Regions from separate parts of the Agrobacterium sp. A3-95 genome, predicted to be linked through region 2. Evidence: predicted binding sites of a transcription regulator. Region 2 holds the regulator's gene; each other region holds the start of a gene.
The links. Region 2 encodes LexA, which represses DNA repair genes until DNA is damaged. Its sites were predicted from a motif close to TGTTCNNNNTGTGTTCNG; they were not measured.
Positions count from the first base shown of each region.

Region 1 (2,202 bases), 120 kb from region 2:
CGGGATTGAGGAAGCGTTCGAACAGCAGCGAGAAGCGCAGAGGATCGACATCGGTGATGGTCAGCGCATAGGCCACGAGCGAGCCTGCACCCGAACCGCGGCCGGGGCCGACTGGAATATCCTGCTGCTTCGCCCATTTGATGAAGTCCGCAACGATCAGGAAGTAACCGGGAAAACCCATGCGTTCGATGACGCCAAGCTCGAAATCCAGCCTGTCGCGATATTCCTGCTCTGTGTAGCCAGGTGCCATGCCGAGGGCCGCGAGGCGAAGATCAAGACCTTCGACGGCCTGACGGCGAAGCTCTTCGGCCTCTGCCCGTTGCGCCGCTTCGGGATCGTCGCTGGCACCGGTGAAGCGCGGCAGGATCGGCCCACGCTTCTTCAGCACATAAGAACACCGCATTGCGATTTCGACGGTGTTTTCCAGTGCCTCCGGAAGGTCGGCAAACAGCTCCGCCATCTCCTCACGGCTTTTCATATAATGGTCGGGGGTCAGGCGGAACCGGCTGTCATCCGAAACGATGGCGTTATGCGCCACCGCCATCAATGCATCATGCGCCTCATAATCGGCCCTCGAAGGGAAGAAGGCCTCGTTGGTGGCGACCAGCGGAATATCATGTTCATAAGCAAGTCCAATCATACGCCGCTCATGGACGCGGTCGAAACCGGACTGACGCTGCAATTCGATATAAAGCTTGTCACCGAAGAGTGATTTCAGCGCCAGCAGGCGTTCTCTCGCCTGCGCCGTATGCCCTTCCTTCAGAGCCATATCCACCGGACCACCGGAGGCACCCGTCAGCACGATCAGCCCGGCATTGGAGGCCTCCTCCAGCCATGCACGGGTAATATGCACGGACTGGCCACCGCTTTCGCCCTCCAGATAGGCGCGGCTGATAAGGTCCACCAGCCGCTCGTACCCTCCGGCATCAGCCGCGAGCAGCACGATGGCTGGAAGCTTGGCAAGGTGGCTGTTGTGATTGCGGCGATCATCCACCGCATCCTGCATGTCGATCGACACCTGACAGCCGATAATCGGCTGCAAGCCCTCATCACGCGCCTTTTCGGAAAACTCCAGCGCGACGAAAAGATTGTTGGTGTCGGTAATGGCTATGGCCGGCTGGCCGTCTGCAACGGCCTTGGACATGATTTTCTTGAGGGGTAAAGCCCCCTCAAGCAGGGAGTAAGCGGAGTGAACCCGCAGATGGACGAAACCGGGTGTTTTCAGCGTTTCGCCAGAGGTCTCTCCACGCGTAACCGTCTCGCCCATATCGTCATCCTGTCATTCTGAATCGAGGGGGCGATTTTCCGATTTTCGGCCTTCAAAGTCCACCGCCTTTCGGCGTCTATACAGGCTTCTGCGCCGGTGTGCCCTTCACAGGGCAGTGAGGATCACCGAAAAGCTGGCGACGAACACAGCGATGGAGGCGAAAGCGGCAACGTCACGGATGAAATCAGTCATTGGTCTCTCCTTACTCGTTATGTTCTAACTTTGTTCTCATTTTGTTCGATTGTCAACAGGCTTTTATTGATAGTCTCCTTGCTAACGCGGCAGAATCGGCTGCGGTTCCACCTTCGTGAATGGCAAGCCACTGACTCCAAAGCAAAAAAACCCGGAGGCAAAAACACCTCCGGGTTCGTGAAAATTCAATTGTGGAAGGACGAGTGGCTTCGCGGGAAACCTGAACGTAGACAGACTCAGCCGCAGAAAAGATCGCAAAGGCGGCGCTATGGTCGCCTTACTGCATCACGATCAGAAGTCTACGATCTTGCCGTCTGCAAGCGTCACGCGGCGGTCCATGCGGTTGGCAAGCTCGTGATTATGGGTGGCGATCAGTGCGGCAAGGCCGGACTGGCGCACCAGCGCTTCCAGCGCATCGAACACGTAATGCGCGGTCTCGGGATCGAGATTGCCGGTCGGCTCGTCGGCGAGAAGCAGGAGCGGTGCGTTGGCAACGGCACGCGCGATCGCCACACGTTGCTGTTCACCGCCGGAAAGCTCAGCAGGGCGATGTTCGCCGCGATGGCCGACCCGCATGTAATCGAGCAGCGCGCTCGCACGCTTGCGGGCCTCGCCCTGCGTCAAACCGGCGATGAGCTGCGGCATCATCACATTCTCCACCGCCGTGAACTCCGGCAGCAGATGATGGAACTGGTAGACAAAACCGATGTCGCTGCGGCGGATCGCCGTGCGCTTTTCATCCG
Region 1 covers NZ_JBNWDR010000009.1:116,044-118,245, reverse strand. The annotation lists gene dnaE (DNA polymerase III subunit alpha) at 1-1,267, opposite strand, end outside; gene ACQZ5Y_RS21615 (ABC transporter ATP-binding protein) at 1,751-2,202, opposite strand, start outside.
Region 1: a site for LexA is predicted at 1,480-1,497, ahead of dnaE (DNA polymerase III subunit alpha). Genes of this name have one in related genera too.

Region 2 (2,202 bases):
GTCTGGAAACGGAATGCAACCGGGCAGAAGAAAGCATCGACCGCCGTGAACTTTTGACCGGCAAGATATGGCCCGCCGAATTTTGTGAGACCCTCGCTCCACAATGCATCGATCCGCTTTATATCGGCTTTAAGCCCGGCATCGCCGCCCCTTGGTTTGACCCGAATGCCCACCGACATGGGATAGAGATTGCGCAGCGAGGAAAAGCCGGCATGCATCTCACTTGCGGCCGAACGCGACCAGGCCCTTGCATGCTTGTCGCTTGCCCAGACGCCCTGGTGTCTTTCAGCAAGATATTCGACGATCGAAAGCGTTTCCCAAACCGTCATACCCTCGTCGACTAGGCAGGGCACCTTGCCCGTCGGCGAAAAGGAGGAGAAGGAGACGCCTTCGCCGAACGGAATGAGCTTTTCATCAAAGGCGATACCGAGCGTGCGCATCAATACCCACGGCCGCAGCGACCATGAAGAATAGTTCTTGTTGGCTATATAAAGATCGTACATGGCGTATCTCCCGGATATGACGCGTATTTCTACACCTGCCAAGCGTTCACGGAATATCGAAAATTATCCATGGCTCCCATAAACGACGTTGATGAATGGTGATGTGGGGTCGCTGAGAGCGCGCCTTGCGACAAGTCACCCTTTGGTGACCACTAAAACTGACTGCGCAACACGACAGAACAACGTCGCTAAAAAACAGCGGATGTGATCGCTTCGACAATTACAGCGAGCAGCCCATTCGCCACCACGCCCGTAGCGAAACCGAAGCATCTTTATGGAGCAGGAACTCAGTTTAGAAAGGGCAACGCGCATAGGCTGAATGGCGCATATCCTCGTGCACCCGCAAAAGCACGCCACGTTTGGAAACAGCCAAACCCGATATAGGCGCCATCTTCACGATGACGCCTATTGTAAAGTGAATACGTTCGGTTCGATAAGATCAATGGTAGCGGCGGATCAGCCCAACCAGCTTGCCCTGAATTTTCACCCGGTCGGGCCCGAAGATACGGGTCTCATAGGCTGGGTTTGCCGCCTCGAGCGCAATGGAGGCACCCTTGCGGCGGAAGCGCTTCAGCGTGGCTTCCTCGTCATCCACCAGAGCCACAACGATGTCCCCGGGATTGGCAGTGTTGCCGTTGCGGATGATGACTGTGTCGCCGTCGAAAATGCCGGCCTCGATCATCGAATCACCCTTGACCTCAAGCGCGTAATGTTCGCCCGTGCCAAGCATGTCTACTGGCACGGCCACATCATGGGTGTTGTTCTGGATGGCGGAAATCGGCACGCCCGCAGCGATGCGGCCCATGACCGGCACGGTGACAGCCCCGCCCAGATCATTGGCCGGCGTCTTGGGGGCAGGGGCCGGTTCCGGCATTTTGGGCTTGCCAAGGCTGCCTTCGATAACGCTCGGCGAAAAGCCGCGCTGCGGCCTTGCACCCGGCGTATAAGCCTCTGGCAGCTTGATGACTTCCAGCGCCCGAGCTCTATTCGGTAGCCGACGAATGAACCCGCGCTCTTCGAGAGCGGTTATCAGGCGGTGGATGCCGGATTTCGAAGCAAGATCGAGTGCGTCCTTCATTTCATCGAAGGAGGGCGGCACGCCGGACTCTTTCATTCGTTCATGAATGAAGAGAAGCAATTCCTGCTGTTTGCGCGTGAGCATGAGGAAAACACCCTTTAGAATCGTAGTGGAAGTCGTGAAACAAATACAGAACGAACACTATATGTTCCATATGTGTTCTGCAATCCCCTAAAATTTCGTGAAGGTGCCATCTGTTGCTGTGATGATTTGCCTCATAGCACGCAATTGTGCTTTTGTGCGGTCGAAACCGTCCCGGCATGCTCCGGGCGGAAGGCCAGCAGGATACATGTCATGACGAAACCCTATAGCGTTGACCATCTCGTTTTGCCCGTGGAAGTCATAGGCGTCGCCGTGAAGCGCCTCGTCAGTCTTGGCTTTACGGTTGCGCCGGAGGCTCTGCATCCTTTCGGCACCCAAAATGCCTGCGTATTTTTCGCCGACGGCACCTATCTGGAGCCGCTCGCAATTGCTGATCCGGCTAAATATAATGCCTCAATAGAGAGGGGTGATGTGTTCACCGGCAGGGATGTGGCCTTCCGGCAACGGGACGGGCAGGAGGGTTTTTCGGCTCTTGTCGCCAGGACTGAAGACGCCTTGGTTGACCATGAGCGGTTTCGG
Region 2 covers NZ_JBNWDR010000009.1:231,062-233,263, forward strand. The annotation lists gene ACQZ5Y_RS22175 (glutathione S-transferase family protein) at 1-503, opposite strand, end outside; gene lexA (transcriptional repressor LexA) at 943-1,665, opposite strand; gene ACQZ5Y_RS22185 (VOC family protein) at 1,876-2,202, shown strand, end outside.

Region 3 (2,202 bases), on a different contig from region 2:
CCAAACGCTGGCTGTTATAGGAGAACCATGCACCGGATTTCTCGACGATACCGGCTTTCACGCCGAGATCGACAAGCTCGCCGGTCTTGGAAACGCCTTCGCCATACATGATGTCGAATTCCACCTGCTTGAAAGGCGGTGCCATCTTGTTCTTGACGACCTTGACGCGGGTCTGGTTGCCGACAACCTCTTCACGCTCCTTGACGGCGCCGATACGGCGAATGTCGAGACGCACCGAGGCGTAGAATTTAAGCGCATTACCGCCCGTCGTCGTTTCCGGCGAACCGAACATGACGCCGATCTTCATGCGGATTTGATTGATGAAGATCACCATGCACTTCGACTTGGAGATCGAGGCGGTCAGCTTGCGCAGCGCCTGGCTCATCAGACGTGCCTGAAGGCCCGGCAGGCTGTCACCCATCTCGCCTTCGATTTCGGCACGCGGCGTCAGCGCCGCAACCGAGTCCACGACCAGAATGTCGACGGCACCGGAGCGCACCAGCGTATCGGTGATTTCAAGCGCCTGCTCACCCGTATCCGGCTGCGAGATCAGAAGGTTCTGCAAATCCACACCGAGCTTGCGGGCATAGACCGGATCGAGCGCGTGCTCGGCATCCACGAAGGCGCAGATGCCGCCCTTTTTCTGGGCTTCCGCGATCGTCTGCAACGCAAGCGTCGTCTTACCGGAGCTTTCCGGGCCGTAAATCTCAACGATACGCCCCTTCGGCAGGCCGCCGATACCGAGCGCTATATCCAGGCTGAGAGAACCCGTCGAAATGGTCTCTACTTCAACCACGTTTTCATTGGAACCGAGCTTCATGATCGATCCCTTGCCGAACGACCGTTCGATCTGGGAGAGCGCCGCTTCCAGTGCCTTGCTTTTATCCACCGATTTATCCTCTACGAGACGCAAAGAATTTTGTGCCATCCGATCCACCTTTAAGTTATTGAAGCCGCACAGGCAATGAAGCAGTATGGAAATAGGATGTACTCTATTTGTTCTCATATCGCAAGGCGCAGCCAGCATATTGAAAACAAATAGCGATAAGTGGTTTGTTCTGCTTTCGTTTTTCCGTGTCCGGCCTATCGCTGCGGACCGGATGTGAAGGGGAACAAACAAAAGATTGGGGCGAATCGTCCACCTTTTCCATCCGCGAAAGAGGGAAACACAAGCGTGAAGAAAATACTCGTTCTGGGCGGCGCGCATATAGACAGGCGCGGCATGATCGAGACTGAAACGGCGCCCGGCGCCAGCAATCCTGGCTCATGGATGGAAGAGGCTGGCGGCGGCGGTTTCAATGCGGCGCGCAATCTTTCCCGGCTCGGTTTTGCCGTCCGTATCATCGCACCGCGCGGCGGCGACGTGACCGGCGAAGCGGTGGCGGAGGCAGCAAGGCAGGCGGGCGTGGAAGATACGCCCTTCGTTTTCCTCGATCGCCGCACGCCAAGCTACACCGCCATTCTGGAGCGCGACGGCAATCTTGTCATCGCACTTGCGGATATGGACCTTTACAAGCTGTTTTCGCCGCGCCGCCTCAAAGTTCGCGCGGTGCGTGACGCGATTACCGCGAGCGACCTTCTGCTTTGCGATGCCAATCTGCCGGAGGATACGTTGAAGGCGCTCGGTCTCATTGCCCGCGCCTGCCAAAAGCCGCTCGCGGCCATCGCCATTTCGCCCGCCAAGGCGGTGAAGCTGAAGGACATGCTCGCCGATATCGACATTCTCTTCATGAACGAGGCAGAGGCGCGCGCGCTGACGGGACAGACGGCAGACAATGTTCGCGACTGGCCGGGCATTCTCCGCAGGGCAGGCCTTGCCGGCGGCGTCATCACCCGTGGCGCAAGCGAAGTGGTAGCCTTCAACGCGACGCAAACCGCAAGCCTCCACCCACCCATCATCCGCGAGGTGAAAGACGTAACCGGCGCCGGAGACGCCATGGCCTCCGGTTATCTCGCCGCGATTACGGAGGGCAAAACCATCACTGAGGCCCTGCGACTGGGTGCCGCGGCGGCCGCCATCACCGTGCAATCGCCTTTCGCCACCGCCCAAGACCTGTCAAAAGACAGTGTCGAGACCATGTTGGGGCTTGTCCCCAAGGCCGAAATGCTGGCATGAACCCGTTTTTTTATAGTCTGGAACAAACAGAATGACCCGCCCCATCTCCCCGCTCCTGCCCATCGTCTATTCGCAAGAGGTTGCCG
Region 3 covers NZ_JBNWDR010000004.1:68,972-71,173, reverse strand. The annotation lists gene recA (recombinase RecA) at 1-928, opposite strand, end outside; gene ACQZ5Y_RS12625 (PfkB family carbohydrate kinase) at 1,175-2,116, shown strand; gene ACQZ5Y_RS12620 (pseudouridine-5'-phosphate glycosidase) at 2,148-2,202, shown strand, end outside.
Region 3: a site for LexA is predicted at 987-1,004, ahead of recA (recombinase RecA). Genes of this name have one in related genera too.

Region 4 (2,202 bases), on a different contig from region 2:
TGGACCGAAGATCGCGGCCGTAGGCGACGCGATCGGCGGGCCTGATGTCGGTCATATCCAAAAAGCTTTCATCGATCGAATAGACCTCAACATCCCGAGACCATTGCCGATAGATCGCATTCAGCCTGGCGCTCATGTCGCCATAAAGGGTGTAGTTGCTGGAGTAGACCGCTACATCATTGTCACGACAGAGATCGCGGATCTTGAAGTAGGGTTCGCCCATGCCAATGCCGAGCGCCTTGGCCTCCGCCGTTCTGGCAACGGCGCATCCGTCGTTGTTGGACAGAACAATCACCGGCCGCTTTGCGATGGCAGGGTCAAAGACGCGCTCGCAAGAGCAATAGAATGAGTTGCCGTCAATCAGTGCGAATGAGGTCATCCCTGCTTCCTCGGTCGCAGCCAATGGACGTTGCAAAGTGCGACACCCCAGATCTCGACTTCCGCGATCTCCGGAAGGTCGAACAGCGGCATATCCGCATTCTCAAACATCAGCCGCGAACGACCACCCGTCATGCGCAGCCGCTTCAAGGATCGCTCGCCGTGCACGGTCGCCACGACAATATCGCCATCAACCGGCCGCACGCTTCGGTCGACCACGATCAGATCCCCATGGAAGATTCCCGCGTCTCGCATCGAGTTGCCGTCGACCTTCCACAAGAACGTCGCCGGCGGGTTCCGGATCAGGAGCTTTGTGAGGTCAATCGATTCTTCGATGTAGTCATCTGCGGGTGATGGAAAGCCGGCGCATAACCCGTGGAGCATGAGAGGCACATAGACTTCCGCCTCGATTTTCAGGCCGGCGAGCATTCAATTCGATCCTTTCACGACTGGTAGCGAAAGGAACAAATAGGGAACACATGGGGCGTCAAAAATCAAGATAGAAGATTACGCGATCCTAATCTGCAGATCTGCAGCTAACGCGAGTGTCGGCAAGGTGTTAGCTTTTCGGGGCACTGTCACAGTGGAGAGGACGAGGATCACCATGACTGACGAAGTGGAGCACCTTTCAAATACCCTGATGTGGACCGTCGGCATGATTACCCAAGCCGGGCCGGACGACCTCAAGCGCGTGGCAAGGGCCTATCGAGAAGCGCAGGACCTGGTCTCGAAGATCCCGAAGACTGAGGAAGGCGCGCGCCCTCGCATCATCGCTTGTTTTCATCGATCGGATGAGTATCGCGCTGCAGACGATATCGCCTGCGTCGGATGGATCCTGACCGCGATCCAAGAGCGCGTGAACGAAGGCGATCTACGCGACTGGAGGAAGCTGCGAACGGTTGTGAGGCAGATGGTAAAGCTGCTGCAGGAGCCAGCGCCTTCGCTTCACTGAATCCGGTCGCTGCCTTTCCTGACGACAGGATCGTCGAAGCCAATCACCTCTGGCGCGTTCGGAGCGTCCAAAAGATGCTCAAACCCCTCCCACGTCGCCTTGTCCTCTACCCAATGGCGTTGGATCTGTCTCCATTTACGGTCAGCGAGAACCTGCATTTTCGCGATCAGTTCCAAGAGCTGACGCGAAAAAAGCAGGTCATCCAGTTGGTCCGTCTGAAACCTGATCTCACCTTTCGGGCCATAGGAAACTCGGAGCAGCTGATTGTCAGCATCGAGGACGAACATGCAGACTTCGGGTTCGTTGTCCACGTTCTTGGTGACGATCAGCCTGTCAGCGGGATATCCGCCTGTTGCCTTCTGCAGCGCCTGATCAAATGCATTTGCCATTGGGATCACCTTTCCTGTCACTGTCGAATTTTGCGGAACGGTTTTGCCGGGGGAGGTCGGTCCCGGCTTCCGCTTCGCGGCGCTATGCTAAGCCTCCTGCGGCTTCCCTTCTTCCGTCAAAACCGTGTCGAGAATTCCCGCTTTCCCGCCCCTGAAGGAGGGGCGGCGCTATGCTGAAAGCTCCGATGTTCTTCATTGTCCTTCTCGGATCTCGGACTGGCGCCGATCGATCCAAGCGATGTCTTCGCCAGACGGGCGGGAAAGGACGCCGCGTGAGCGCCGGCTGATCGCCAAAGCGGCCGGCGCGCGGCGGAAACCAAAGCCAACCCGCTGAGTGTCATGGCGCGGCTTTCGCCGCGCCATTCCTTTTCTGCGTTCCGACCGTCCGGGGCTCCATGGCTATCACCAGGTCATGCACCATCTTCAAGGCCGTATCGTCGAGCTTTTTCAGGTGATCGACCGTTTCTCCCATCAGCTTGTTTC
Region 4 covers NZ_JBNWDR010000016.1:17,035-19,236, forward strand. The annotation lists gene ACQZ5Y_RS26990 (Y-family DNA polymerase) at 1-379, opposite strand, end outside; gene ACQZ5Y_RS26995 (LexA family protein) at 376-807, opposite strand; gene ACQZ5Y_RS27000 (hypothetical protein) at 983-1,330, shown strand; gene ACQZ5Y_RS27005 (hypothetical protein) at 1,324-1,719, opposite strand; gene ACQZ5Y_RS27010 (helix-turn-helix domain-containing protein) at 2,057-2,202, opposite strand, start outside.
Region 4: a site for LexA is predicted at 839-856, ahead of ACQZ5Y_RS26995 (LexA family protein). Genes of this name have one in related genera too.